DNA from 3 places in the Pseudarthrobacter sp. 1G09 genome. Region 3 is predicted to be linked to each of the others. Evidence: riboswitches for the same ligand, from Rfam matches in the RefSeq annotation. Region 3 holds a riboswitch; each other region holds the start of a gene.
What was found. Region 3 has a riboswitch for cyclic di-AMP ahead of ACP3TD_RS05205 (M23 family metallopeptidase). Riboswitches for the same ligand answer to the same signal wherever they lie in the genome.
Positions count from the first base shown of each region.

Region 1: another riboswitch for cyclic di-AMP. It lies ahead of ACP3TD_RS11315 (LysM peptidoglycan-binding domain-containing protein); the one in region 3 lies ahead of ACP3TD_RS05205 (M23 family metallopeptidase).
Region 2: another riboswitch for cyclic di-AMP. It lies ahead of ACP3TD_RS04590 (hypothetical protein); the one in region 3 lies ahead of ACP3TD_RS05205 (M23 family metallopeptidase).

Region 1 covers NZ_CP188306.1:2,447,813-2,457,682, reverse strand. Annotated here, with positions in the region: gene ACP3TD_RS11320 (protein adenylyltransferase SelO) at 1-783, shown strand, start outside; gene ACP3TD_RS11315 (LysM peptidoglycan-binding domain-containing protein) at 876-1,721, opposite strand; cyclic di-AMP (ydaO/yuaA leader) riboswitch at 1,725-1,897, opposite strand; gene ACP3TD_RS11310 (hypothetical protein) at 2,083-3,051, opposite strand; gene ACP3TD_RS11305 (lytic transglycosylase domain-containing protein) at 3,152-4,486, shown strand; gene ACP3TD_RS11300 (TraR/DksA family transcriptional regulator) at 4,507-4,863, shown strand; gene ACP3TD_RS11295 (DNA alkylation repair protein) at 4,860-5,390, shown strand; gene ACP3TD_RS11290 (DUF1810 domain-containing protein) at 5,393-5,833, shown strand; gene ACP3TD_RS11285 (glucose 1-dehydrogenase) at 5,837-6,730, opposite strand; gene ACP3TD_RS11280 (metallophosphoesterase family protein) at 6,822-7,328, opposite strand; gene ACP3TD_RS11275 (DUF1918 domain-containing protein) at 7,402-7,593, shown strand; gene ACP3TD_RS11270 (NUDIX domain-containing protein) at 7,642-8,139, shown strand; gene ACP3TD_RS11265 (endonuclease/exonuclease/phosphatase family protein) at 8,136-8,813, opposite strand; gene ACP3TD_RS11260 (thioesterase family protein) at 8,973-9,776, shown strand; gene ACP3TD_RS11255 (PadR family transcriptional regulator) at 9,865-9,870, shown strand, end outside.
Region 2 covers NZ_CP188306.1:966,495-976,364, reverse strand. Annotated here, with positions in the region: gene ACP3TD_RS04630 (TetR/AcrR family transcriptional regulator) at 1-251, shown strand, start outside; gene ACP3TD_RS04625 (hypothetical protein) at 269-916, shown strand; gene ACP3TD_RS04620 (EamA family transporter) at 817-1,791, opposite strand; gene ACP3TD_RS04615 (LysR family transcriptional regulator) at 1,864-2,778, shown strand; gene ACP3TD_RS04610 (SixA phosphatase family protein) at 2,756-3,283, opposite strand; gene ACP3TD_RS04605 (winged helix-turn-helix domain-containing protein) at 3,531-4,397, opposite strand; gene ACP3TD_RS04600 (response regulator transcription factor) at 5,674-6,414, shown strand; gene ACP3TD_RS04595 (HAMP domain-containing sensor histidine kinase) at 6,421-7,914, shown strand; cyclic di-AMP (ydaO/yuaA leader) riboswitch at 8,048-8,204, shown strand; gene ACP3TD_RS04590 (hypothetical protein) at 8,208-8,933, shown strand; gene ACP3TD_RS04585 (glyoxalase superfamily protein) at 9,107-9,475, opposite strand; gene upp (uracil phosphoribosyltransferase) at 9,534-9,870, opposite strand, start outside.
Region 3 covers NZ_CP188306.1:1,105,369-1,115,238, reverse strand. Annotated here, with positions in the region: gene ACP3TD_RS05205 (M23 family metallopeptidase) at 1-806, opposite strand, end outside; cyclic di-AMP (ydaO/yuaA leader) riboswitch at 817-1,035, opposite strand; gene ACP3TD_RS05200 (metal-dependent transcriptional regulator) at 1,177-1,872, opposite strand; gene serC (phosphoserine transaminase) at 2,178-3,308, shown strand; gene ACP3TD_RS05190 (DUF3027 domain-containing protein) at 3,424-4,062, opposite strand; gene ACP3TD_RS05185 (cold-shock protein) at 4,069-4,452, opposite strand; gene ACP3TD_RS05180 (hypothetical protein) at 4,661-4,894, shown strand; gene ACP3TD_RS05175 (helicase-associated domain-containing protein) at 4,905-7,385, shown strand; gene ACP3TD_RS05170 (DNA repair helicase XPB) at 7,399-9,045, shown strand; gene ACP3TD_RS05165 (FHA domain-containing protein) at 9,064-9,870, opposite strand, start outside.

The sequences.
Region 1 (9,870 bases), 1.3 Mb from region 3:
GCGGCGCAGGCCTCGCTCGTGGCGCAGTGGATGCTGGTGGGGTTCGTCCACGGCGTGATGAATACAGACAACATGACCATCTCCGGCGAAACGATCGATTACGGCCCCTGTGCGTTCATCGACGCGTTCAACCCGGCCGCCGTGTACAGCTCCATCGACGTCGGTGGCCGGTATTCATACGCCAACCAGCCGGTCATGGCCGAATGGAACCTGGCCCGCCTCGCCGAAGCCATGCTGCCGCTCATCGACGAAGACCAGGAGGCGGCGGTTCCCGTGGCGGTGGAGGCGCTGGGCGGGTTCCGGCGGCATTACAGTGCGGCGTGGTTTGGCGGCATGGCCACCAAACTGGGCCTTGCTGCGGGGAAGCCGGATACGGCGGCAGCCGAGGAGGTCTCTGACCTGGTGGACGGCGTCACCGGCATCCTCAAGGACGGCCCGGTGGACTACACGCTCTTCTTCAGGAACCTGGCCAAGGCCGCCCGGGGTGACAGTCGGCCTGTCCGCGGGATGGTCATGGACCTGGCTGCGTACGATGCCTGGGCCGAACGCTGGCAGAAGCTGGGGCCGGATGCCGGGCTGATGGACCGCACCAATCCCGCGTACATTCCCCGGAACCACCTCGTCGAAGAGGCCCTGGCCGCGGCTACCGGCGGGGACCTGGATCCACTGCACCGGCTGCTGGAAGCGGTGACGGCGCCGTACAGCGAACGCCCTGGCCTGGAGCGGTACGCCGAAGGTGCCCCGGAGGACTTCGGGACGTACACGACCTTCTGCGGCACCTGAGCCTGCCAACACAGCAAAAGGGCGGTAGCCGGGACATCCCGGCTACCGCCCTTTTTGCAGCTCTATGCGCTGGAAGCTACGTGCTCAGCAGGCTATGCGACCCGTACGTAGGAGGCTGCACCAACCCAGCTGACGGAGTGCACCTGGGTCTGGCTGCCGTTGACGCCGCCGCTGACCATCTGGCCGTCACCGGCGTACACACCGACGTGGCCCGCGGAGATGACGAGGTCACCCGGGGCGGGGGCGCCCACCACGGTGCCGTACTGGAAGAACTGGCCGGGAGCCAGGTCTCCGACGGACTTGCCGACGGCGCGCAGGGCCTTCTCCACCATGGCGGTGCAGTCCTGGGTAACGCCAACCTGGCCGTAGGCGTTGGCGAGGATGGCAGCGCCCGTGCCCGAGCCGGTGGCCGCAGGCGTTGCGGAGGCGTAGCCGAGGTTCATGCCGGTGTTGGCGGGAGCGGTGCTTGCGGCCTGGACCGGTGCCGCTGCAGGAGCAACGGCCGGAGCGGCCGGTGCTGCGTAGCCGGCGCCGGGAATGGCAATCTGGTCACCGGGGTAGATGATCGAGGAAACGTCGAGGCCGTTGGCTGCCAGGACGTCGTTCAGGCCAACCCCGTAGGCGGACGCAATGGCGCCGAGGGTGTCACCGGAAGCAACCGTGTGGACGTTGCCGGCAGCGGCTGCAGGGGCAGCGGCTACGGGCGCGGCCGGAGCCGAGTATGCCTGGACGTTAGTGGTTTCGGTGCTGTCCGGGCCGGTCACGCCTGCATGTGCCGGAGCTCCGACGCCGAACGCAATGCCCGATGCTGCGGCTACTGCGAGTGCCGGGCGTCCAAATGTCCGGGCCTGGGCCTTGGCCGTCACGGCCAAACCCTGAAGCGCGATGGAGCCGGCCGGAGTAGCGCGGTGACGGGCGGTGGTGAAATTTTTTGACACGGTTGATCGCCTCTCCCATGCCTGCGGGGTGAGCTGTCGGGTTCGGGCTGGAGATGCCCGGCCGGTAGCGCACTTCGTCAGGGACGGAAGGCGCTATCGACTTAACCCCAAGGCTTCGGTGAAGCCGCGGAAACTTGGTTCCCCCGTCCCTGCCAGCTGGAAAGCGATTGAATCCCGGTTCAGCGGCAGGGCTCGGCAAGCTGAGGGGAATGTCCCGCTTGGGAGGGACACGTGTACGACCATAACCCGACGTTCACCCGATTGTCACATTTGGATAACATACGAGTCGGACCTCTCGGATGAAGCCACCGGCCGGAGGGCGCCCCGGAACGCCGCGGTGACCTCGGATGATGCCCGGGGCCTAGCCGGTCTGGCAGGCCTGCGTAACAAAGTCATAAAGTTGCGCACGCAACGGCCCGCCGGCGGCCACTTTCAGGACACCTTCCCGGGTCCCGACGGTGACGGTGAGGGGCAGCAGGGTGCCCACTTTATCTTCCGCCACGGCGTGTGGATCGCACCGGGCGGGGCGCACCCTCAGGGCCAGGACAGTGCCGGTTTCCCCCGTCCGGACCGTCAGGTTCCGCGGCCACGGCTCAGCCCCGGACTCGGGCCCGGCCTCCGCCAGCAGGGGAGTGCCGCCCACGCTGCGCAGCGTGAGGGGCGGAGTCCCTCCAGGGGCCGTCGGCTGGGGGCTGATGCGAAGGAGGACGACGGCGGTGCGGCCGTCCGCCGCCACCCCAAGGTGCGGGTCCAGGGCCAGTCCGGCCACTTTCGCGGCGTCGGCGGCCAGGCAGAGCTCGCTATTGTTGCGCGGCAGCACGCCGAAGGGATCCGGCGCCGGAAGGCTCAGCGCTGCCGGGTGCTGTCCTTCCGCAGCGAAGGATACCGTGGCGCTGGCCTGCGGCGATGCCGTTGCCAGGTCAGCGCAGGCCGGGGGTGGAAGCTGTGCGGGCACGCTTTTGGGCTGGTGCGGCGGAAGCTCCAGGCTGCCCGCTTGCGGGGTCCACTCGATGTCCCCGTCGAACAGCGGGGAACTGACGCGCGCCAGGTCCACTGTCAGGAGACCGTCCGTGGTGTTGGTGAGCTGGAGCAGGATGGCATGCTGCCCGTACTGGTCGCGGGACTGGTTTACCTCGATGGTCACCGGCCCGGGGGCGGTGGCAGCGGGGGACGCTGCAGGGGTGGGCTGCTGCGGGGTGCAGGCCGACACCGCCAGTACTGCCGCGGTCAGGAACGGCAACGGCAGCCTGGCGTTTGCCCGTCCTGCCGTCCGTGCGGAGGCCGGGCCGCGGCGGGCTGGTGTGGTGCTTGGTGTGATGGCGCCGGCCATGGGCACAGTCTAGGGCTGCGGCGCGGCTTCCGTCTCTGCTGGATAACAATCCACAGCTGTAAACCCTCAACCTGTGGTTGAGGCCGTAGGCTACGGGACTATGCCCCTGTTCGTTACCAAACTGAAGTCCCCGGTGCTCGGAGGACTTCTGGTGTTTGCCCTGCTGGGCGCAGCCCTTGTTCCGGCGTCGGCCGCGGAGCTCCCGCCGGAAAGATACCCCTCATGGGAGGACGTCCGGAAAGCCAGGGAGTCTGAAGCGGGCACAGCGGCCGAAATCACCCGGATCGGCAGCCTCCTCGCCGGTTTGCAGGCGGACGCAGGAACGCTTGGCGGCGCGGCCGTGACGGCTGCGGCGGAGTACGCCACTGCCGAAGCCGCACTCACCGCAGCCAACAGCCGGGTCGAAGCCCTGGCGGCGCAGTCGGCAGCAGCCAACGGGGAACTGCAGCAGCACCGCAGGGAGATCGGCGCCCTTGCCGTGCAGTCGTACAAGACCGGTGCAACCACGGCCGGATTCTTCATGGCCCTGGACGCCCTTGAGTCCGGCAGCGTCCACGGACTCAACATAGTGGAGCTGGTGGGCGCGAAGACGGCCGGCCTGGTGGACCGCGCGGCGTCCTCCGCGAAGGTGGCATCGTCCCTGGGTGAACAGGAGAAGGCCGCACGGTCCGAACGGGAAAACCTGGCCAAGGAGGCAGGAACCAGGCTTGCCGGGGCCAGGTCGGCGCAGGACGCCGTAGCCCGCCACATCAGCGAAGAGCAGCAGCACGGCGGGGAACTCACGGCACAGCTGGCCTCACTCAAGGGAACAACCGCGGCCGTTGAGGGGGAGTTCCGGCAGGGCCAGGCCGCCCTCGCCGCTTACGAAGCCTCGCAGGCAGCGAAGCGGGCCGCCGCCCGGGAACAAGCCCAACGGGACTCGGATCGGGCGGCGAAAGCCGCAGCGGACGCCCGCGTGGAGGTGCCACCGCCCGCGGCCGCGGCGCCGCCGGGTGCTGCCGGTCCCGCGCCGTTGAAGCCCGCGCCGTTGAAGCCCGCCCCGGCGGACCCTGCCCCGGCGCCCGGGCCCCCGGCCCAGCCGGGGCCGCCGCCCGTCGTCGTACCCTCCGTTCCCGGTGGTGCCGTGAACGATCCTGCCGGAGCGAAGAGCTACGCCGCCGGACGCCTGGGCGCCTACGGCTGGGGCCAGGATCAGTTCCTGTGCCTGGCGCAGCTGTGGACCAAGGAGTCGAACTGGCAGACCACGGCCACCAACCCCTACTCGGGCGCCTACGGGATCCCCCAGGCATTGCCGCCCGGGAAGTACGCGAGCGCCGGCAGTGACTGGCTGACCAGCTACCGGACCCAGGTTGAGTGGGGTCTGGGATACATCCGCGACAGGTACGGCTCGCCCTGCGGAGCCTGGAGCCACTCAATGGTGAACAACTGGTACTGACGCAGGACTAGGCTTTTCCCATGGCTGACTACGAACGCTTCCGGCTGCTGCTCGAAGAGGAGCGGCAGCTGAAACTGGCCTTGCTGCCGGCGTTGCGGGCGGACATCGCCGCCGCCAACTCCGCCCGCCAGGGAGCCAACGTGGACGACGAACACGATCCTGAGGGTGCCACCATCGCCTTCGAGCTGTCCCAGGCCTCGGCGCTGCTGAACCAGAGCTCAGCCAGCCTGGACCAGGTGGAAGCGGCCCTGGACCGGATCGCCGCCGGAACGTATGGCAGCTGCGCCGTATGCGGCCGGCCCATCGCCGAAGGCAGGCTTGAGGCCCGGCCCTGGACGCCGTACTGCATCGACCACTCAGCCGCAGGGCGCTCGTGAGCACCGGTCCGGACGCCGTCGCCGAGGCGGCCGGTTTCATCGACCGCACGCTGCAGAACGAGGGCGCCTGGTACCGCGCGGACGACGTCGGCAGCAGGTTTGGCGGCACCCTCGGCTCCTATGGTTCCTCCGTGGGCGCCGTGCGCGGGACCATCCGCGACGCCCTCCGCAAGTTCAAGGACCTGGACCACGATGCCGTGGTCCAGCTTGCCTCGGAACTGTGGGGCCAACCGAAACCGGGCGCCCGGCCGGTCTTCGAACGCCGCCAAGCAGCGGTGGTGCTGCTCCAGTCGCGGGTGGCCCTGCTGCGGCATTCGGATCTGACCCGCGTTGAGGGATTCCTCCGGTCCGCGCATGCACCCGAACTTGCCGATCCGCTCGTCACCGACGTTCTGCGGCCGCTCCTGGAGAGGCTGGAGCACCGCAACCGGCAACGCGCGGAAACCGTACTGGCCCGATGGGGTGCCGACCCGGACGCCCACCTGCGGGCGGCAGCAGCAACACTGTCCCACCACAAAGGAGAATGACTATGGACGATCCCTTTAACCTCGAGCGTTTCACTGCAGCCCAGGACGGCGGAACGTATGACCAGGCGCTGGCCGAGCTCCAGCTCGGGAACAAGACAGGCCACTGGATGTGGTTCATCTTTCCCCAGATTGCAGGCCTGGGGCAGAGCGCAACATCCCGCAAATACGCCATCGCCTCCCTGGCGGAAGCGCGGGCCTACCTGGAACATGACGTGCTGGGTCAGCGCCTGCTTGAGTCCGCACAGGCACTGACCCACCACGCCGGGCGCTCCGCAGAGGACATCCTGGGTGGCGTCGACGCCCGCAAGCTGCAGTCGTCCATGACCCTGTTCCTCCGCGCCGCGCCCGGCGAAACGGTGTTCAAGACGGTTCTCGCCCAGTTCTTCGACGGCCAACCGGACGGGTCCACCGACTCGCTGCTCGCCGACCAGGACGCGGAATAGCCGCTACGGCGTGGGGCTGCCGCCGTTGACGTTCAGCGTCTCGCCCACCACGTAGCTGGATTCCGGCGACGCGAGGAACACGTACGCCGGTGCCAGTTCGGCCGGCTGCCCGGCACGGCCCAGGGGAGTGGACTGGCCGAACTCCGGCAGTTCCTCCTTGGGCTGTCCGCTGCTCACCTGCAACGGCGTCCAGATGGGCCCCGGCGCCACGGCGTTGACCCTGATGCCCTTCGGCGCCAGCTGCTGGGCCAGGCCCTTGGTGAAGTTGTTGATGCTGGCCTTGGTGGTGGCGTAATCCACCAGCGTGGGCGAGGGGTTGTACGCCTGAATGGACGTGGTATTGATAATGGTTGACCCGGCCGGCATGTGCGCCAGGGCCGCTTTGGTCAGCCAGAACATGGCGTAGACGTTGGTCTTTACCGTGTGGTCGAACTGTTCGTCGGTGATGTCCGCCAGGTCCTCCTGGGCCACCTGCTTCCCGGCGTTGTTCACCAGGATGTCCACACTGCCCAGGACGGCCACGGCGGTCTCCACCACTTCGCGGCAGACTGCAGGATCCTTAAGGTCGCCCGGCACCTTGATGGCCTTGCGCCCGGCCGCCTCGATGATCCCCGCGATCCTGGCCGCGTCCTCTTCCTCCTGCGGCAGGTAGGACAAAACAACGTCGGCACCCTCCCGGGCGAAGGCGATGGCTGTTGCCGCCCCGATGCCGGAATCGGCGCCGGTCACGATCGCTTTACGGCCTTCCAGCCGCCCCGTGCCGCGGTAGGTTTCCTCGCCGAGATCGGCCTTGGGAGTCAGTTCGGCGTCCAGGCCGGGTTCTGGCTGGTGCTGCTTGGGAGGGGAGATGTGCTCGTAGGCGGTGACCGGATCGCGGAATGTGTACTGGTCTGTCATGGTTTCCTCCTGCTGGTACGGCTGGATTCCTCGAAGCTAAGCATGCTTACGTTTACAGCCTAGGCACCCGGGGGCCGGCTGCCAAGCCGGGCTACCGCCGCTGTACCTCCACCAGTTGCACCCCGGTGAGCCGGCCGCCGTCAACGATGGCCGTCATGTAGGTGCACGCGGGCTGCCGCCTGCGGTCCGTGGGGGATCCCGGGTTCAGCAGCCGCAGGCCCCGTGGCGACGTGGTGTCCCACGGGATGTGGCTGTGTCCGAAAACCAGGACATCCGCATCCGGATAGAGCGCCTCGCAGCGCAGCTCACGGCCCTTCGCCTGGCCGGTCTCGTGCACCATCGCAAAACGGACGCCGTCCAGGGTGACGGCTGCCGTTTCGGGCAGCCGGGCGCGGAGGTCCGCGCCGTCGTTGTTGCCGTAGACACCCACCAGTTGCCGCGCGCGCTGCTCGAATTCATCAAGCAGCGAGGCGTCCACCCAGTCTCCGGCGTGAAAGACCACGTCAGCACGTTCGACGGCGGACCACACCTGGGCGGGCAGTTCCCGGGCGCGCTTGGGGACGTGGGTATCGGCGATCAGGAGGATGTTCAGCGGCATGGGGAAATCCTGCCACGGGGACCTGTCCGGGCCCGCCCCGGAGTCGTAATCTGGGGGCTTGGAGGTGAGTGCCATGGAGGCTGCACAGGGCGACCGCATCATTGTGCACGGAAGGACTGTGGGTGCAACGGACCGTCACGGAGTGATCCTGGAAGTCCGGGGCGAAGGCGGCGCGCCGCCGTATGTGGTCCGCTTCGACGACGGCCACGAAACCGTCATGTACCCCGGCGGTGATTTCGCCGTCGACCACGGACACGCCAACTGACCTTCCGCCGGCCGCCCTCCGGCGCAGCGGACCTGTCAGACTGGGACGATGGACCACGCATCCGTCGCCGCATCGTCGATTCCGCCTGTCCGCACCGGCCCCCGCAACCCGGGCGATGCCTGGGTGGAAGGGGACCGGGGCCGCTTCTGGGGCCGGTTCGGTGCCGCCGGCGTCCTGGCCTGGGACCCGGCCAGGGGTGTATTGCTGCAGCACCGCGCCGTCTGGAGCCACAACGGGGGAACCTGGGGGTTGCCCGGCGGCGCCCTGCACGAAGGCGAGGACGCGGTGTCCGGGGCGCTCCGCGAAGCCCACGAGGAGGCCGCCGTCCCGGCCGGGCACGTGGACGTGCTGTTCACCTCGGTCCTGGACCTGGGCTACTGGTCCTACACCACGGTGGTGGTCAAGGTCCGCGAGCCTTTCGAGCCTGTGATCAGCGATCCCGAAAGCATAGAACTGCTGTGGGTGCCGCTGCCCGAGGTTGCGGACAAGGAGCTGCATCCCGGATTCGGCGCGGCGTGGCCCGGCCTCCGGGAACGGCTGGCCTAGTAGTCCTTGCCGTATTCGGCGTGGACCAGGATGGGCAGATGGTCCGACTTGCCCCGGGGCAGCGTTTCGACGCTGGTGATGTCCAGTCCCAGGGACGTGGCGAAATCGAAGTGGCCCTTGAAGACCTTGTAGCGCGTGTAGGTGCGCCGGTTGCTGAGCGACAGGGCGTAGCCGGAATTCTTCATGTGCAGATGCAGGTTCTTGGTGAAGAACGGGTAGTTGAAGTCTCCCACCATCAGCGTCATCAGGCCCTTGCCCATGCTCAGCAATTCGGCGTGGGCGGCGTGGATCTGCTTGCGCCGCAATGAATTTGACGCGGTGAGCGGGGCGGCGTGGAAGGACCCGATGACCAGTTCGTGCTGCGTTTCGTTGTCCATCACGCGCGTTCCGATCAGCCGCTCGTGGGCCGGCGCCAATACCCGGTCATGCATCGATTTCTGCAGCGCAAAGGACTGGGTGTCCAGGGCCGTGAAGCGGCTGGTCCGGTAGTAGATCGCCAGGCCCAGCCGGTTCCCCTTGGTGGCGTCCGCCAGATGGAGGGGGCCCAGCGTTTCCGGCAGGTCCGCCGCATCAACTTCCTGCAGGCACAGCGCATCGATGTCATGATTCCGGGCGAGGGCAAGCAGTTCGCCGCTCGCTGCGTGCTTGCGGAGGTTGTAGCTGATGACGCGCATGAAACACCTCTTCCGAGGGTTGCTGACAGGACCAGTTCCTGAGTCTAGTCCGCGGCCGGACCCTGCGCTCAAACATTTCGCCGCGACCCGCTGGCCACGATTCTGCGGCGTCCGGATAGAGTTAGTGGCAATTCACTGGGAATTCCTGAAAGGGCACTGTTGACTGACGAGCTCCCCGAACTGGCCGAAGGCAACGCCTACTACCAGGCCCTTGGCGGCGGTCATTTCCGCTCCACCATTCACGCCCAGGGCGCCTGGAACACGCACGAGCAGCACATGGCTCCGGCCTCCGGCCTGCTGGCGGATGCCCTGGAGCGGCTCCAGCCGCGGCACGGGATGCGGATGGCGCGGCTGAGCTACGAGATCCTGGGCCTGATTCCCGGCGGGGAATTCCACATCGAGGCCACTGTGCTACGGCCGGGCAGGACCATCGAGCTGCTCCAGGCCGAACTCGTGGCCCAGGGCAGGACTGCCATCCGGGCCACCGCCTGGCGGATGGTCACCAGCGACACCTCAGCGGTTGCCGCCACTGAAGACGCCGCCATCCCCGGCCCGGAAGACTGCAAGCCCTACGACGGGTCCGCCATCTGGCCCGGCGGCTACATCCGGTCCCTGGAGATGCGGGTGGCGGAAGGACACCGTCCCGGCGCAGGGAAAGTCTGGCTTCGCACGGCGCATCCGCTGACCGACCGCGAAGACAGTGGAGACCTTGCCCGCCTCATGGGGCTGGTGGACACAGCCAACGGCATTGCCGCACGGGTTCCGCCGGGACCGGACAGCTATGCCTTCCCCAACCTGGACCTGCAGATCCACATGTACCGCCGGCCCGAGGGGGAGTGGCTGGGCCTGGACAATGCTGTATCGTTCGGCCGCGACGGTATCGGCCTGACATCAACGGTCCTGCACGACCTGCAGGGCCCTTTCGGCAGGGCTGAACAGATCCTCACCCTGCGCCAAACCTAGGCGCCCGGACCCATGGCTGCCAGGCCCTTCCAGACGTATCGTTAACTGTGTCGTTGTATATCGTTCACGATCTCCAGAGGAGACCCTCATGCGT
Region 2 (9,870 bases), 140 kb from region 3:
GCACCTTCGCGGTGCTTCGCGGAGAGCTGCTGGAGGTGGTGGGGCAGGCCGTGGACAACGTGGCGAAGGCCTACCCGGTGGACGAGTCCGTACCCCGCGGGAGCCTTGAAACGGCCATCTTCGGCGCCTGCTTCGTGGTGGGCCTGGACCGGCAGACCTACAACCCCGAACGCACCCGTGACCAAAGCGTTGCAGCAATCATGGCCATCATGCGCGGCTACGTCCTGAAGGATGCGCACCCTCGGGGATGATGGAGCACATGCGTCACATGGGCAACAGTGGAAAGTTTGCGGTCATTTGCGGCATCGTCGCGGCCGGGCTGCTGGTCCTGACCGGAATGACGCTCGCTGAGCCGGTGTTCCTGGCGTTCCTCGGCGTCCTGGCGCTGGCCTATGTGGCCGCCGTCGCGGAGCTGCTGGTCCGGCGGCGGCACCTGGCCCTCCTGGCAACGGGTGCGGGTACCAGCATCACCATCGCGTGCTCGCTCGCATTCCTGAGCACCTGGGAGCTGGCGTTCGACGGCGAGTCATCCTTCATCGGCACCCCGCTGCCCACGAACGATCCGGACAACTACTTCATGGTGGCCGCTGCCGCCGCTGCGGGGACCCTCGCGGTCCTCTTCCTGGGCGCCGCGTGGCCGTCCCGCCGTCGTGCTGGCACAGGGCGCAAGCCTGCGACGGCGCGACGCAGGCCGGTGGCTGCCGGACGGCCCACCGGCCGGGGATCTGCACCGAACCCCGTGCAGCGTCCGGGCGTGCAGAGGCCCGGCGCGCAGGGTTCGGGCGTGCAGAGGTCAGGACCGCAGCGCTCGGCGGCTCAGCGCGCCCCGGGGACCCGGCCGCCGGCCAGGTTGCCGTCCACGCCCGCCCGCCGCCCGTCGCCGAAATCCGGCAACGGCTCAATCACTGGCCGCTGAGGCGGCCCGCTTCTGAACGTCACCACCGCCGTCGCCACGCCCGCAAGGAGCAGCAGGCCGCCCGCAATTTCCGTTGGCGTGGGAATTTCTGCGAGGACCAGCCAGGCCGTGCCCATGCCCACCACCGGGACCAGCAGGGTGAAGGGAACAACGGCCGACGACGGGTGGCTGGCCAGCAGCCGGTTCCAGATTCCGTAGCCCACCAGGGAGGCGAACACGGCAGTGTACAGCGCGCTCAGCATTGTGGGCGCCTGCAGGTGCGCTAGCGTCCCCAGCACCGCGCCGGGGCCGTCCACCACCAGCGACAAGGCGAACAGGGGCAGCGGCACTACAGCGCCGGACCACACCACCAGGCCCAGCCCCGAGGCCGCCCGCGCCTTCCGGGCAATGACGTTCCCGGCGGCCCAGGACAGTGCGGCTGCGAGGACGATGAGGAAGGGCAGCAGGGGTGCCACGGCACTGCGGCCCACGGCGACGACGGCCAGCCCCGCCACGCCGAGCACCACCCCGGCAAGCTGGCGGGGTCCGGGCCGTTCACCGAGGAGGACGGCGGCCAGCAGGACCGTCAGGAGCACCTGCGCCTGCAGGACCAAAGAAGCGAGCCCTGCCGGCATTCCCAGCGCCATGGCCAGGTACAGGAGCCCAAACTGCCCGGCACTCATGAAGAGGCCGACGCCGATGATCGCCTTCCAGCTGACATCCGGTTTGCGGACGAAGAAGATCCACGGGACCACCACCAGGACGAAGCGCATCGCCACGAACAGGAGCGGCGGGACGTCCCCTCCCCCGGGGTGCAGCCCGATGTCGATGGCCACGAAATTCAGGCCCCACAGAATGGCTACCAGGACGGCGAGGAGGGAGTTGCGGAGGTTCACCCCCTCAGAGTGGCAGAACAGCCAATGAAGCACCAGCGTTTATTTGCGCGGGTGATCGTGTACTTTTGCTTCATGATTGATATCGGGTCGCTCCGGGCCTTGGCCGCGATTGAACAGTACCGGTCCGTCATTGCCGCCTCCGAAGCCATGGGGTTCAGCCCCTCGGCCGTCTCCCAGCAGGTCAAGAAGCTGGAGAAGGAAGCAGGCTTCGCCGTGCTGGAACGCCGGGGACGGGGCGTGCTGCTCACTGAACGTGGCGTAGCGCTGGCGGCCTATGGGCGACGCATCCTGGCCGAACTCGAAGAACTCCAGTCGACCCTGCTGACCGATCCGGCCAAACCCAGCGGGCAGCTGCGGGTGGTGGCATTTTCCACGGCATGCCGCGGGCTGGCAGGTCCGCTGCTGGGCAGGCTGGCCAAGGCCGAAAGCGACCTGGACGTCAGCGTCCTGGCCGAGGACCCCCGCGAGGCAGTGGCCCGCGTGGCTAACGGCGAGGCGGACCTGGGCCTGGTGCACAACTGGAATTCTGTGCCTCTGGTGATTCCCGAGCATCTGTCTCTGGAGTGGCTGTGCGAGGACATCGCCGACGTCCTGGTGCACAGCAGCCATCCGCTGGCAGGGCACTCCGGCGTCACACCGGCGGACCTGGTGGACGAGCAGTGGATCAGCACCCCGCATGGGGCCATCTGCAACGAAGCCCTGCTGAGGATCTTCGCCGATCTTGGGCGGGTTCCCGACATCAAGGTTTACGACCCCGATTTCGCCACCCACATCGCCCTCGTGGAGCAGGCCGCGGTGGTGGCCCTGGTTCCGCGGCTGGGCCGTCCCGCGTTGCCAGAAGACGTAATTGCCGTGCCCGTCACGGACCCCGTCCAGGCGCGGCAGGTGGGCATTGTCCACCGAAGGACCATGACGGCCAGCCCCGGCATCCGCTACGTGTCAGAACTGCTGCGCGAGATCGCTGCTAATGGGCCCGGGGAACCTTGAACCTGGTGATGCGGGCGTCCTGCCCGTCCAGCTCGGCCCACGACTTTTCGGTTTCCAGGACCGTCAGGGCGCTGGTGGGATACCGGGTGGCGGCGTCCATATAGGCGTCGTGGTCGGAGTCCCGGGAAGCCAGGTGCATCGCCAAATCCTGGACGCCCGGCAGGTGCGAGATCAGCATCAGCGTGGTCACGGTGTCCGGAACGTGGTTGACCACGGCAAGCATGCGCAGGGCCGAGGCGGCATACAGCCCGTCCTCGAGCTTGGGCGTAGGGGCTTTGTCCCCCAGCTCCGAGCACACCCAGGTGCAGGTCTGGCGGGTACGCAGGGCACTCGAGCACAGGATGAAGTCAGGGACGATGTTGTGCTTGAGCAGCCACTTCCCAGCCAGCGGCGCCTCCCGGTGGCCGCGCTCCTCGAGGGGCCGCTCCTGGTCGGCAACCCCGCCGGGCCAGTCGGCCTTGGAGTGCCGCATGATCACAAGCCGGCGAAGATGGTGCTCACTCATGGGCCAAGCCTATCGCCAGCAACTGCAAGCAAAGGCAGGAGGGGCAGCCGAAGAAGCGTCACGCCAAGCACGCTTTAAGGGGCAGGCAAGAAGGGAATCAGCGGAATACCGGGAGCCAGCAGAACAAAGAGCGGCGAAAACGTGCCCCCGTGATGCGAGTCCCACCAGCCGCGGAGGCCAATGATTGGGGACTCAGGACGCGCCAAACGGCTTTCTGCGTAGTGCCGCCTTAGGGCGGAGGCTGAGCCTAGATCGAGTATTCCGGAGCGGCCCAGACGACGACCTCGGGGTGCTCGTAGAAACGGTAGCCCTGTCCGCGGACCGTGCGGACGGTGTTGGCCAGGCGGCCGAGCTTGGAGCGCAGGCGGCGGATGTGGACGTCGATGGTGCGCTCGTTGGGGACCTCTTCGGCATTGCGCCACAGGCCCTCGAGCAGTTCGTCGCGGCCGACGGTGCGGGTGCCGTTTTCCACCAGGTAGTTCAGGAGTTCGAACTCCTTGAAGGTCAGGTTGAGGGATTCCCCGTCGAGGTGGACTTCGCGGCGGGCGAGGTCGATCAGGACGCCGGAGGGGCGGGGCTCCTGCGGCTGCTGGGGCCGGGGTGCCTCGGTGCGCTGCCGGGCGTTGACGGTGGGGTCGCCGAAGGTGGAACGGACGACGTCGAGCGCGGAACCGGGGGTGCCGGCGGGGGCAACGGCCACGGCGGCGTAGCTTTCGGCGCCGGTCACCAGGGACTGGGCGTAGGCGCGGATTTCCTGGGCAAGCTTGGCAATGGAGGTGCCGGCAGCTGCAGCGGTTTCCTCATCAATACCCATGTAGAGAACAAACCCGCGGGCCACGTTCTCATTCGGAACCGGCCGGACGGCGTTGGACCCGGCCACCACAGGGGTGGGGGCGGTGATGGGGGCCGCGGTCTCCGTGGGCTGCACAGCGCGGAGCTGGCCGTAGGAGTTGGGGTTGTAGCCCTGCGGTGCGTAGCCCTGAGCCGGGAAGCTGTTTCCGGGCGTCGGAGCAAGCGAGGGGCGGGGGCCGAAACCGGGGCGGAGGCCCGACGGCTGGCCTGCCTTGGCGGCGTTACGGACGGAGATGTGGACGTATCCGGATGCAACTGACATGGAATGCTTACCTCAATGTGAATGGCCGCCATAGCGGCACTCGAATGCTGGGTTTCCCGCACTGCGAATGGGGAGGGGCGCCCGACGCTGGGCTGGGGGCGAATGCCTAAGAACTTCGAAGGGTGTAGAAGGTCAGGCGTGCATTCGACAACAGCGCATGTCGGCAGCAGCTGATGTGCTGGGCCAATATTCTGCGGCTGCAGGTGCTGTTGAGTTCTTGTTCACATTGGAAGTGTGCAGCGTAACAATGGCAACTTGCAAGTAACAATGGGCAGAATCGTCCGCATCGTGAGACGAATCGGCGAAATGTGCGACAGATCACGATTCTGGGAAGGTCAAATAATAACGTTCGTTATCCGAAAATGATCCTCCGAATCACCCTTTCCCCGAACTAACTTCGATGGATGCGCAATTTATCGAATCAGTCTGAATTTCAATCGCTTGACATAGAATCCACCCACCGGAGGGTCCTCACTGTCCAATTCCTTGCTGGCTGCTAGCGCTCTTTTCAGGTCCGGACTACCTGAACGAAGCCACCACCGCGGCGTCTCAAATGGCGCCGGCCGGTCAGGTGATGGTTGTCCCCGCACCCGGAGCTGCTGCCGTACCGGACGCCGTCGCAAGCAGTATGGTCTGGGCCGTGTAGCTGTCCGAGGACATGAGCGCGGTAACGCGGACGCTCCGCCGTTCATGCCGCCAGTGCCGTCCGGGGCAGTCATTCCGGACTGGCCACCGGGTGCGAACCGCCCGCCGGGCCCGCCTGCCCGATGGTCCCGCCCGCACCGCCACCATCCTTGGTAGCCGTCGTACTCCCCCCATCCAGCGGGCTGGCCGCTCCAGGGAACGGCCCAATCCCGGGACGGTTGGCTCTCCGTGATGCGGGGAGGTTCCCAACCGGAAGGTGCCTGCGGGCTGTCGGGATTGCCGGCAAAGACTTCCCACTGGCTTTGCGGGCGCCCCTGTCCCTCGGCAGCGGCGCCGGCCTGATGCGGCTGTCAGCCCTGGGCCGGTTCGTCCGGGACGGCACGGCTGTTCTGCTGGTCCATTGATTGCTCCTCGGGAACGGAACCTGGCGGTCGCCGCTGCTGCTGTTCCATCAGCGTCAGCCGCCTTCCTGGGCCCGGGCTGCGCGGCGGGCAGTGCTGACTGTGACATTCGGACTATGGCGCCGACCCTGCCATACCCGCTGCAACGCCCAGCTGGCTAGGCTGGGATTCACAGCTGGGGCACAGGAAGCCCAAAGCCCGCCTATATCGAAGGATCGGAGAGTTGTCCCATGGCCACCTCGCACTCCATGACCAACAACCTCCCCAAGCTCTCCCACCCGGACGGCTCCCCCATCCGCGCCCTGGTGGTGGACGACGAACCCAGCCTTTCCGAACTGATGAGCATGGGCCTGCGGATGGCGGGGTGGTCCGTGGCAGTGGCAGCGGACGGGCCCGAGGCAGTGAAGCTGGCCAAGGACTTCCGCCCCGACGTACTGGTGCTGGACGTGATGCTTCCAGGGTTCGACGGTGTAGAGCTGCTGGGCAGGATCCGCGCCTTCGCGCCGGAGGTGCCAGCACTCTTCCTGACCGCTAAAGACGCAGTCCAGGACCGCATCGTCGGCCTGGCCGCCGGCGGTGACGACTATGTCACCAAACCGTTCAGCATGGAGGAAGTCATCCTCCGCCTGCACCGGCTGGTCCAGCGCTCAGGCGTCGCAGCCATGGACACTGCCGAACTGGTGGTTGGCGACCTGGTGCTCAACGTCGACACCCGGGAAGTCACCCGCGCCGGGGATGACGTGCAGCTGACGGCCACCCAGTTTGAGCTGCTCCGCTACCTCATGGAAAACCCCAAGCGGGTCATCAGCAAGGCGCAGATCCTTGACCGGGTGTGGGACTACGACTTCGGCGGCCAGGCCAATATCGTCGAGCTTTATATCTCTTACCTGCGTAAGAAGATCGACGCCGTCCATCCGCCCATGATCCACACCGTCCGCGGGGCCGGTTACGTCATCAAGCCGGCGGAGTAGCTCGCCATGGCCTCTACAGAAGCTCCCTACACCCGGAGTTGGCTCAGGCCGGCAACCTGGCACCTGCGTACCCGCCTGATCGCCCTGGCCATGGCCCTGCTCATCGCCATCTGCGGTGCCGTTGGCATCGTGAGCTACGCATCGATGGACGCCTTCCTGACCCGGCAGCTTGACGACCAGCTCAGCCAGGCCGCCAACCTTGCCGACAACCCTGGCCGCCCGCCCTTTGGCGGCTTCAACGGACGGGACCCCCTGGACGCCCGGGGCCAAAGAATCGGCACCGTCAACGCGAGCATCCGCAGCGGCCAGGTGAGTTCAGGCGGCTTCCTCGCCTCGGACACCACCCGCCAGCCCCTGTCCACGGAGGACAAGGAAACGCTCCTTGCGCTCGATGCCAACTCCCGGCCCGTGGACCGTTCCATGTCCAGCGGTGATTATCGGCTGATCGCGGTCCAGACAAGCTCCGGTGACACCCTGGTCACGGGGCTCCCCCTGGCCGCCAAGGAAAGTACCCTCAGGTCCTTCGTGTGGACCTTCGTGTTCGTCTCGCTGGGCGGACTGCTGCTGGTCGGACTGGTGGGAACGGTGCTGATCCGCCGCACCATGAAACCCCTGGAACAGCTCTCGGAGGTTGCCACCCGGGTGTCTGAACTGCCCCTGGACGCCGGCGAGGTGGCGCTCGCCGTCCGCGTGCCGCCGTCGAACTCCAACCCGGGCACCGAAGTGGGAAGTGTGGGGCATGCATTGAACCTCATGCTGGACAACGTGGCCAGCGCCTTGGAAGCCCGGCAGAAGAGCGAAACGAAGGTGCGCCAGTTCGTGGCTGACGCCTCGCATGAGCTCCGTACCCCACTGACCGCCATCCGCGGCTACACCGAGCTGATGCGGATGACGGAGGACTTCACTCCCGACGGCCAGAAATCGCTGGCCCGGGTCCAGAGCCAGTCCGAGCGGATGACGGCACTGGTGGAGGACCTGCTGCTCCTGGCGCGGCTGGATGAGGGCCAGCCGCTCAAGCTGGCCGAGGTGGACCTGACGCAGCTGGTGGTGGAAAGCGTCAGCGACGAAAAGGTCATGGCCCCCAGCCACACCTGGCGGCTCGATCTTCCCGCGGAGCCGGTGCTGGTCAACGGGGACGGCGCGCAGCTGCGGCAGGTACTGATGAACCTGCTGTCCAACGCCCGGAAACACACCCCTGCCGGAACCACCGTGGTGGCCGGCGTCGGCACGGCTCCGGATGGCGCGGCCATCGTGACGGTCACGGACGACGGCGGAGGCATCCCGGCGGACTTCGTGGACCAGGTCTTTTCACGCTTCGCCCGCGCAGACGCGGCCCGCAAGGGCAGCGGCGACCAGGCCGGCGCGGCCGTTGCCGAGGGCACCAGCGGGCTGGGCCTGTCCATCGTCCAGTCCATCGTGGAAGCCCACGGCGGCCGGGTAACGGTCACATCACGGCCCGGGATGACGGAGTTCGCGCTGCGCCTGCCGACCGTAGCCTGAATTTGCCAAGGCGACGCGCCGTCGTCGTGACGTCTGTTACCTAAATGTGACTTAAGCGCCGCTCTCCTGTACCGTCGATATGGTGCGGTTCCCGTTCGGGCCGCATATCCGGATGACGCCAAGCTCTGCCACTTCCCGGATTTCGCTTGAACTAAGGCAGAGGCGGGGGACCCACGTCCCGGGCAACGCAGTACTGCCCTTGGGGTTAAGCCAGCACGTGTATTTGCCGTGCGGCCGGATGCCCTCATCCGAACCCGACAGCTAACTCCGCAGGTGTGAGAGGCGAATCAAATATGTCTAAATTCACGGTAAAACCGCGCCCAAAATCGGCTCCGAGCCACAGCGCGCAGCCTGAAACCCGCAAGAAGTCTTCCTTCGGCAAGCGCGCCGCGGTCCTCGCAGTGTCCGCAGCGATGCTGGTGGGCGTGGGCGCCGCAGGCCAGGCCACCGACGCCATGTCCCGTGTGGCTGCCGCCGGCTCCGAGTCCCCCGCGGCCGCCGATTCCCAGATGAGCATCGAGAAGAGTGAAATCCGCTCGAACCCGGCTGCGTCGGCGCCCGCCGAGCTCAAGGTGCAGCCTCAGGAGGCGGCACCGGCGCCCGCACCCGCGGCAGAACCTGCCCCGGCCGCAGCGCCCGCACCGGAACCGGCACCTGCTCCCGCACCGGAGCCTGCTCCCGCTCCCGAGCCTGCTCCCGTCGTTGCCGTCAACGATCCTGCGGGCGCACAGGCATACGCGTCCGGCCAGCTGGCCAGCTACGGGTGGGCACAGGACCAGATGCAGTGCCTGGTCACCCTGTGGACCAAGGAATCCGACTGGACCACCACCGCCACCAACGCCAGCAGCGGCGCCTACGGCATCGTCCAGTCCCTGCCCGCCGAGAAGATGGCGAGCGCCGGCCCCGACTACCTGACCAACTACCGCACCCAGATCAACTGGGGCCTGAACTACATCAAGGAGCGTTACCAGTCGCCGTGTGGCGCCCTGAACTTCCACTTGGGCAACAACTGGTACTAAAAGCCCTCACTGGCTGAGGCCCTTCCGACCGGCCGCCGCCGAACCTTCCCGGTTCAGCGGCGGCCGTCGTCGTCTCCACAGCCATGCGTGCGAGGCAGCAGTTCTTCCGTGCGTTAGGCAGCAGGCTTTGGGATGGCTTCCGGCCATCGAGCGGATTGGGCCGGGACGTGCCGTTACCGTCCCGGGATGTACTGGACGGCCCAGCGGTTGCCGTCGGGGTCTGCGAAGTACACGAAATGACCCCAGTCCTGGACGTCCACATCGCTGACATCCACGCCGTTGTTCTTCAGGTGGTCGTGGGCGGCCTGGATGTCGCTGACCACCAGCTGGAGGTTGGAGCCTGTACCCGGAGGAGCGTCCGTGAGGCCTTCACCGATACAGATGGAACATGCTGAACCGGGCGGGGTCAGCTGAACGAAGCGGATGGACTCCGATGGGCGTTCGTCGAAGTCGGCGTTGAAACCAACCTTGTTAACGTAGAAATCCTTGGCGCGGTCCACATCGGACACGGGGACAAACACGAGTTCAAGTTTCCAGTCCATTGCCACAGGCTACGGCCGGACCCCATATTGCGGAAGGCTTTCCGCCCGGTCAATGCGGTTAGCCGGCGATGCCGTACAGGCGATCACCCGCGTCCCCAAGGCCCGGAACGATGTAGGACTTTTCGTTCAGCTTCTCGTCAATCGATGCAAGGACGATGTGCACGTTTGCTTCGCCCAGTTCCTCCTCCAGCTTGGCCAGGCCCTCCGGAGCCGCCAGCAGGCAGATGCACGTGACATCCGATGCCCCGCGCTTGAACAGGAACTTGATGGCCTCGCGCAGGGTTCCGCCCGTGGCAAGCATGGGGTCCAGGACGAAGACCTGCCGGCCGGTAAGGTCCTCGGGCAGCCGCTCTGCGTAGGTGATGATGTCCAGGGTTTCCTCGTCGCGGGCCATG
Region 3 (9,870 bases):
ACCTCGCCGTTGACCTGGACTTCAAAGTGGAGGTGGCAGCCCGTGGAGGCGCCGGTGGTCCCGCTAAGGGCTATGACGTCGCCCCGGGAGACGGTTTGGCCCTCCTTCACGTTGAACGACGACAGGTGGTTGTAGGTGGTCTCCAGGCCGTTGCCGTGGTCCACCACCACCCTGTTGCCGCCGCCGTACTGGTGCCAGCCCACAAAGGTCACGGTTCCGGTGGCGGCAGCCATCACGGAGGTACCGCACTGGGCAACATAGTCCTGCCCGCGGTGGAAGTCGCCGGTGCCGCCGGTGATGGGGCTGACGCGGTAGCCGAACGGCGATGCCGTGGTCATGGTGGCCAGCGGGGCCCCCAGGGTACCGGCGGATGCAGCCCGGGAGACCGATCCTGCGGACTGGGCGCTGAGCAGCTGCTTGAGCTTGCCGTCAGGGTCCGCCTGGGTGACGACGGCGGAGCGGCTGAAGTCGATCTGGGCGCCTGCTTCCGCGGAAATTGCGGGCTGCGGCGTCACCGATGAGGCGGCAACGGCACCGGTTCCGCTGGCGTCAGTTGCCATGACGGGACTGGTGACAGGGACGGTAACGGTAAGCACCAGGCCGGTGGCGGCAAGCGCGATGCCGGCCTTCTGGCCGATGCCGCTGGCCGAGGCGAATTCCGTTATCTGGCGGAATGGACCCCGACGGCGGCGCGCGTCACGGTGGAGATCGCGGGGGCGCGGGGTCTCGGCAGCTTGGACGGCCCCGACAGCACGCGGCGTAGCAGCGGGGCCCGCCGCGCGGCGGCGGCCCCGGGGGGTCTGCATGGTCAAGAAGGTTTCCTCTCTGGATAGCCTGCGAAGTTAGCTGTCGGATTCGGGTCAGAGAGTTCACAGACCCGGTCCGCCGTAAGCAAGCTGCGGCACAGAGAAATCCCCGGAAGGTTCCTTCACTGGAAGAGGCTTGCTGCTGACGGACTTCACCCCAAGGCAGTCCCCCGCTGCCAGTTGTGGTTCCCCCGCCTCTGCCAGTTATGACTTGGTGCTCCTGATCCGCTGGCAGAGCTCGGCTCCAGATCAGGTAACGCTTAAGTATCAACGCTTTCGTTCAACTATAGGGGCTTAAGTCCCTTAGTAACAATTCCGTTATTTTTGCGTGATCCAGCTCCCACGGGGTAAAAGCAGGGCTTTTACGGTGTCAGTTGACGGCTACGAATACGTGGGCAGCCACTTCGGGAGGCAGTTCCAGAGCGCCTTCAATGCCCGGAACACGGACCGAAATGTAGTCCCCCACACGCTCCAGCGATACCGCCGCTCCGGGGCGGATGCCGCCTTCGTCGAGCTGGGACAGGAGCTCGGGCTCCACCTGGATGGGTTCGGCCAACCGGCTGATGGTCACGGCAGAGGCGGGGCCGTACGTCTTCATGGCCTCAAGAAGGCTGATCGCGCCGTCGGCCAAGGACAGCTCCGGGTTGCCACCCAGTGCGGCCAGTCCGGGAATCGGGTTTCCGTAGGGCGATTCGGTGGGGTGGTTGAGCAGTTCGTAGATCCGGCGCTCAACGCGCTCACTCATCACATGCTCCCAGCGGCACGCTTCGTCGTGGACGTAGGCCCAGTCCAGGCCGATGACGTCAGCCAGGAGCCGTTCCGCAAGGCGGTGCTTGCGCATGACCTCCGTGGCACGTTTGCGGCCCACCTCGGTGAGCTCCAGGTGGCGGTCGCCGGACACCACCACCAGGCCGTCACGCTCCATCCGGCCGATGGTCTGGGACACGGTGGGGCCAGAGTGGCGCAACCGCTCGGCAATACGGGCCCTCAGGGCAACGATGTTCTCTTCCTCCAGCTCCAGGATGGTCCGAAGGTACATCTCCGTAGTGTCGATCAGATCCGTCATCCAGCTCAGCTCCTCGAGCGCAATACCCTGCGTTGTTCCGCGTTGTCCCGCGTTGTCCAGCACAATCCGCCGCCATGCGGCGCGACATAGTCCGGAGGCAAGCTTAGCCTATTTTGACTTTGTCCTAATAGTTGCAGGCTCCAGGTTCCCGTGTCTCAATGTTTGGACTTTGGCGGCTCCGGCTCCCGCGCCTACGCCTGTTCAGGCAGAATGGGAAAGGCCTGTATTGCAGTCACTGCCGACTGTCGGGCGGCGTTATCCGCCCGACCGGCCAAAGCCACCTCCCCGCCGACATTGGAGCACCCGTGAGCGAAACCAGCATCACTATTCCCGCCGACCTCCTGCCCCGGGACGGACGGTTCGGAGCCGGGCCATCCAAGGTCAGGCAGGAACAGATCGATGCGCTCTCTGCGGCGTCGAAAACCATTCTGGGCACGTCCCACCGGCAGGCCCCCGTCAAGAACCTCGTGGGCTCGGTCCGCGAGGGCCTCAGCCAGTTCTTCCGCGCGCCCGAGGGCTACGAGGTTGTCCTCGGCGTCGGCGGTTCCACCGCGTTCTGGGATATTGCATCCTTCGGCCTCGTGGAGAAGAAGGCCCAGCACCTGTCCTTTGGTGAGTTCGGGTCGAAGTTCGCCGCCGCCACCAACAAGGCACCCTTCCTGGATGCGTCCTCCATCATCACGTCGGACCCGGGCACCCGCCCGGCAGCCTTGGCCGAGGCCGGCGTCGACGCGTACGCCTGGCCGCAGAACGAAACCTCCACCGGCGTCGCCGCTCCGGTAAAGCGCGTAGCGGATGCCGATGAGGGCGCACTGGTCCTGGTAGATGCGACCTCCGCCGCCGGCGGCCTGGACGTCGATGTGGCCGAGAGCGACGTCTACTACTTCGCCCCGCAGAAGAACTTCGCCTCCGACGGCGGCCTGTGGCTTGGCCTGTTCTCCCCCGCCGCCCTCGAACGCGCAGCTCGGATCAAAGCCAGCGACCGCTGGATCCCGGATTTCCTGGACCTCCAGACCGCCATCGACAACTCGAAGCTGAACCAGACCTACAACACCCCGTCGCTGTCCACGCTGGTAACGCTGGACGCGCAGGTGCAGTGGCTGAACTCCAACGGCGGCCTGGACTTCGCAGCTGGACGCACCGCCGACTCCGCCGGCCGCATCTACACCTGGGCCGAGGCATCTGACTACGCGACTCCGTTCGTCACCAACCCGGACGAACGCTCGAACGTCATTGCCACCATCGACTTCGACGACTCTGTTGATGCCGCCGCGGTAGCCAAGGTCCTGCGCGCCAACGGCATCGTGGACACGGAGCCTTACCGCAAGCTGGGCCGCAACCAGCTCCGTATCGCCACCTTCGTCGCCATCGACCCCGAGGACGTTTCGGCCCTGCTGGCCAGCATCGACTTTGTGGTGGGCGAGCTGCGCAAGTAGCTCCCACCGTCGGCAAGGCCCCGGCGACAGAACATGCGACGGCGCCGCCCGGGTTTACCCCGGACGGCGCCGTTTGCTGTTGGTTGGGTCAACACGACCACTGAAAGGGGGCTGGCTAGCCCTCCCCTTCGACTGGCTGGCCAGCGTCCGAAGACCCGGCCTGCTGGGCAGGCTCTGCCATTTCAGTCTCCGGTTCGGCTTCCGGTCCTCCGGCAGCAGCAGCGGCGGGTTCCCCGGCAGCCTGGGCGTCGGGAACCGCGCGCTCCCGCTCGTGATCCTCTTCCCGGGCGTCCTCCGGCCGCACCCGCTCAGCCCACGGCACCCATTCCGGGGCCAGGATCGAATCCTCGGAGGGCAACAGGCCCAGTTCGTTGACCGTCACCAGCTTGGAGCGGGAGTTGCGGGTGATGACTGCGTACCACTGCCAGCCCGAGTAGCCAGGCAGCCTGGATTCGAACAGGTGCGTCACCAGGCGGTCGCCTTCGCTTTTGGCGGCCAGGTGTTGACCGATGTCCGACGCCGAGGTGATTCCCTCAAGGGCAGTCCTGGCAACGTCGACGGCAGCGGCCAGGAATGCGTCCGGCTTCCCTGTCCGCCATACCGGCACGCCGGCCTTGCGTTGGGGAGCCGCCTTCACGGCCGCGGCAGCGCGGGAGACGGCGGTGCGCTCCGAGGCAGCTGCCTGGGGCACAACTGCTGCCTCCTGTTCCAAGGCCTGCATTCCTGCGTCGGGCTGTTCAGCTTCCGGATTCATTGCTGCCTAAACGTCCAGCTCGTCGGCAACCTTACGCAGGGCGGCGGCAATGGTCTTGCCCTTGTTACCGTCCGGGTACTTGCCGTTGGACAGGGTGCCCGAGAGATTGTCGAGGACACTCACCAGATCCTGGACCAGGGGCGCAAGGTCGCGGGCGCTGGGCCGCTTGGCTTTGGCGATGGAGGGAGTCTTGTCGAGGACGCGCAGGCCCAGGGCCTGGGCACCCTTGCGGCCGTCGGCCACGCCGAACTCCACGCGGGTGCCGGCCTTGAGTTCCGTTACGCCCTCGGGCAGCGACGATTTGGGCAGGAAGACCTCCTGGCCGTCCTCGCCCGCGAGGAACCCGAAGCCTTTGTCCTTGTCATACCACTTGACCTTGCCGGTAGGCATTGAATCAACCTTCTTCGTTCTGCTGTTGTGAGACACGGCCGGCCGCCACCGCATCCGCACCGGTTGTGCGGGTTTAAGGTATGGCAGCTGCGTACCGTGTTGGTCTTTATCCTTCAAGGTTATCCTGCCCCGCGCCCGAATCGCGCTTCATGCCGCCCTGGACGCCGGGGTTCACGCGCGCTGCCGGAGGGGCGGTAGCGTTACGTCCATGACACCCTCGCGCTACCGGCGGCCCATCATGATTGCCGCCGCCGTCATTGCCGTGCTCTCGCTGGCCGCCGTGGCGGCGGTCATGGCCCTTGCCTTTGCCGGGTCAGTGGCTCCCGCGTGGATTACCTACACGGCGCTGTACGGCTTGCCCGCGGCATTCGTCCTGATGCTTTTCCTGGTGCTCGACGGCGTTGCAGGGCGGCGCCGGGCAGGAAAACCTGACCAGCGGTAACGTTGGACTGATGTCCCTCATTCGCGCGCTCAGCAAGGACCTGGCGGCCCGCAGCGACGACTCGCTGCGGGAGCTGTTCGACGCGCGGCCGGACCTGCTCTCCCCCACCGTGCCGGACTTCCCTGCACTGGCGGCGCGGGCCAGCTCGCGAGTCAGCGTCCAGCGTGCCCTGGAGCGGCTCAACAGGCCACAGATGCAGGTCCTTGAAACCCTCCATCTGTGCACCAACACCGATACCGGGCACAGCGCCAGCGCACCCGCGCTGCACAAGATGATTGCAGGCTCCTCGGTGCCCGTCCTGGAACGGATCCTGGACCGCCTGCAGGAACTTGCCCTGGTGCACCGGGCCGATCCACCACACGGAACCCCTGCCGGCAACCGCCAGCGCTTCTACCTCCCCGTGGGCTGCCTCAAGGACGTAGTGGGCATCTATCCCGCGGGGCTGGGCCGCAGCTACACGGAACTTGTCCGGCTCCAGCCGGCGTTCGCCCAACGGGCGGTTCAGCTTGTGTCCGAGCTGCACCGGAGCGGCGTCGAAATCCAGGATGCCACCACCCCTATGGAGGCGGCGCTGGCCCTGCAGCACTGGACGTCCTCGCCGGAAGCCGTGCAGGATATCCTTGCCCACGCCCCGGAGCGGACGACGGCGCTGCTCGCCAGGTTCCGGAACTGGGCCATGGGTGCCGTCCCCCAGGCGCAACGCAAGGCGTCCGTCACCACCGAGGGCGCCGACGTCGGGCCCATCGACTGGCTGCTGGCCCGGGGGCTGCTGGTTCCGCTGGACGCTGCCCACGTGGAACTGCCCCACAGCGTAGGGCTGTCCCTGCGGGGCGGCGCCATCATCAACGACTTCACCCTGACGCCGCCGGTGCCGGAGCTCGGCACCACCACCGCGGCCCTCCGGCGGAATGCTGCCCTGAGTGCCATTTCGGACACCCTGCGGCTGGTGGGCGAGCTGCTGCACGCCGTCCAGCGCCAGCCTTTGGCCACGCTGCGCAGCGGTGGCGTCGGGGTCCGTGAGACGCGGCGGCTCGGTGAGCTGCTGCGTATCAGCCAGCCGCAGGTGGGACTGCTGCTGGAGCTCTGCGGCCTTGCCGGACTGATCCGCCTGGACGTCGATTCGTCGTCCTGGGTGCTGCCACCGCAGCTTGAGTGGCTGACGCTGCCCCGGCAGGAGCAATGGCAGTGGCTGGTCAATGCCTGGCTGTCCAGCGAACGCGTACCGTCGCTGGTGGGCCAGCCGGTCAACGGAACCTCCGGGGTTCCGGCCGCGCACCGGTCGGCTGCCGGCGGGGCCATCGTCCCGTTATCTGCGGAAGCGCAGCGGCCCGACGCCCCCGTCATCCGCAAACGCATCCTGGAGATACTGCTCGAGCTGACCACCGAGGCGGCGTCCGGTGACGGCGAGGCGCCGGTACTGGACGCGGCGGCGGTCCTCCAGCGCGCCGAGTGGGCGCAGCCCCGGATGGCGCGGCGTTTCAGCTCCCTGATCCGCGGCGTCCTCGCCGAGGCCGAGCTGCTCGGCCTGGTGGGCTCCGGGGCCCTGACCCAGCTGGGAGCCGCCTTCGCCGGTGACAACCCGGACGAGGCGATGACACTACTGGGCCAGCACCTGCCGGCCGCCCTGAACCATGTGCTGCTGCAGGCCGACCTGACGGCAGTGGCACCTGGTTACCTGGCACCCGACCTGGCTGAAAAGCTCCTGGCCATGGCCGACGCCGAAGGCCAGGGACCAGCCACGATCTACCGATTCTCCGAGGCCTCCGTCCGGCGCGCACTGGACACCGGGTATGACGCCGGCCGGTTGCTGGAGTTCCTGCGCGACCACTCTGCCACCGCGCTGCCGCAGCCGCTGGAATACCTCATCCAGGACACCGCCACCCGCCACGGGCAGCTTCGGGTGGGGACCTCCGCCAGTTTCATCCAGAGCGATGACGAGGACGCGCTGCAGGAACTCCTCTCCGGGCCACGGGCAGCAGCGCTCGGCCTGGTCCGGCTCGCTCCCACCGTCCTGGCGTCCTCCCTGTCGCCGCGCGAAACAGTGCAGATCCTGCGCGGCCTCGGCCTCTCGCCGTCGGTGGATGGCGTGGAGGACTCCGCAGTCCGGCTCCGGCGCGGACCTGTCGCGCAGGAAAGCCCGCGGCCTGTGTACACAGCGCCCCGCCTTGCACCCTCCGCCGACGATGTGGACGCCCAGCTTGCGGTGCTGCGCCAGGAGGACGGCTCTCCTGGCCGCCACGGTGCGGCCGGCCATGAGGCGGAAGCGGCAACCCAGCTGGGGCTGGAGGCGCTGCAGCGCGCCATCCGGCTCAAGCAACGGATCAGCATGAACGTGGTGGACAGCCTGGGGAATGCCACCCTGGAAACCGTTGTTCCGCTTTCAGTAAGCGGCGGACGCGTCCGTGTCTTCGACCCCGCCAAGGACACGGAGCGGGTCCTGTCCATCCACCGGATCATCGATATCGAGGCTGCAGAGGAACTGCACCAGTAAAGGACTGTCCTGCGTGAACGACGGACCCCTGATTGTCCAGAGTGACAAAACCATCCTGCTCGAAGTGGACCACGAGCTCGCCACCGAGGCCCGGCATGCCATCGCGCCGTTCGCGGAGCTGGAGCGGGCACCCGAGCACATGCACAGCTACCGGCTCACGCCGCTGGGGCTGTGGAATGCCCGTGCGGCCGGGCTGGACGCCGAAAGGGTCCTGGACACGCTGCTGAAGTATTCACGCTTTCCCGTACCGCATTCGCTCCTGATCGATATCGAGGAGACGATGTCGAGGTACGGGCGGCTGCGCCTGGAGAAGGATCCCCAGCACGGGCTGGTGATGCGCACCGACGACTACCCGGTGCTGGAGGAAGTCATCCGGGCCAAAAAGATCCAGCCGCTCCTTGGGCCGCGGATCGACGGCGAGACAGTGGTGGTCCACGCATCTCAGCGGGGCCAACTGAAGCAGCTCCTGCTGAAGATTGGCTGGCCGGCTGAGGACCTTGCCGGGTACGTGGACGGCACCCCACACCTCATCGCACTGAACGAGGATGGCTGGCAGCTGCGCCCCTACCAGCGGCTGGCCAGCGAAAACTTCTGGTCCGGCGGCAGCGGCGTGGTGGTGCTCCCCTGCGGTGCCGGTAAGACGCTGGTGGGCGCCGCGGCCATGGCCACCGGATCCACCACCACGCTGATCCTGGTGACCAACACGGTGGCCGCGCGGCAGTGGAAGGACGAACTGCTGAAGCGCACGTCCCTGACTGAGGATGAAATCGGCGAATACTCCGGCGCGCTGAAGGAAGTGCGCCCCGTGACCATTGCCACCTACCAGGTCCTGACCACCAAACGCGGTGGCCTGTACCCCCACCTGGAACTGGTGGATGGCCACGACTGGGGCCTGATCATCTATGACGAGGTGCACCTTTTGCCGGCTCCGATCTTCCGGATGACCGCGGACCTTCAGGCGCGCCGCCGCCTGGGCCTGACGGCCACCCTGGTCCGTGAGGACGGGCGTGAGGGCGAGGTCTTCAGCCTGATCGGGCCGAAACGGTACGACGCACCCTGGAAGGACATCGAGTCCCAGGGCTACATCGCCCCGGCGGACTGTGTTGAGGTGCGGGTGGACCTGCCGAAGGACGAACGGGTTGCCTACGCCATGGCCGACGACGCGGACAAATACCGGCTGTGTTCGACCTCCGAGTCCAAGTCCCTGGTGGTGGAACAGCTGGTGGCACGGCACGCCGGCGAGCAGCTGCTGGTGATTGGCCAGTACATCGACCAGCTCGACGACCTCGGCGAGCGCCTGCAGGCACCCGTCATCAAGGGGGACACTTCGGTCAAGGTGCGGCAGCGGCTCTTTGATGCTTTCCGTGCCGGGGAGATCCAGGCGCTCGTGGTATCCAAGGTGGCCAACTTTTCCATCGACCTGCCGGAGGCATCGGTGGCCATCCAGGTGTCCGGTTCGTTCGGGTCCCGCCAGGAGGAGGCACAGCGGCTCGGCAGGCTGCTGCGGCCAAAGAAGGACGGGCGGGCGGCCCGCTTCTATTCTCTGGTGGCCCGCGACACGCTGGACCAGGAGTTCGCCGCCAAGCGGCAGCGGTTCCTGGCCGAGCAGGGGTATGCCTACCGGATCATGGACGCCAAGGACGTCGTCGCCGGGGAGTAGCCAGTAGCGTGCACTCCGCTACGTGACCCCTTCGTTGCTGTCCCGCTCCATGGTTCCGGTCCGAGGGTCCAATTGCGGGCGTTCATAGGCAAATTCGCCGCCGCTGCGGCCCCCGTAGGGGCGGCCGTGGTCAGCGAACTCTTCCCGGAAAAACGCCAGGCACCACTGCCCCATCTGGATCCGCGCTCCAGTCCGGAGTACAGACGGTCCGGACCGGGCCACACTGCCGCTGACGGGCCCGCGCGGCACCAGGATGTACTCGTCCTGGTCGTCGTGCATGATCTCAGCGTGCAGAGCCTCAAGGCCATCCAACAAGAGGCTGGATCCCGGGCTGCTGCCAATGGTCGTAACATCGTCCGTCAGGTCCATTTCCCGCGGAATCTGGCCGGTCCAGCTGTCTGCGTCCTGGACGAATATCAGCCGCGGGCGGCCCCCGCCCCGTGCGTAGTGGGTGGTGGTGATGCGCCGCACCACTTTCCGCTGCACGGTGGGGAAAAGGGGCATGGGGGTGACGGGCGGAAGCAATGCCACGCTTCCCTTGGGGCGCCGCCTGCCTTGCCGGATCATCGGCAGCAGGGACCCCAGTTTGCCCAGCTTGATGTGGGGCGAACGGGTGACCAGCCGCTGCGAGGCGGGACTGTCCACCTTGCCCAGGCTGACGACAGGTCCATCCGGTCCGGCCACGGTGACACTCAACCCCTTACGGGCAAGGAATTCGGCCAGCGGCTTGATCGCCTCCACCGAAGGCAGTCCGCCGCCCCCCAACGGTTCCAGTCCAGCCAGCGACACTGTGACCTCTGACCCGGCGGCCTGGGCCCGTCCCGT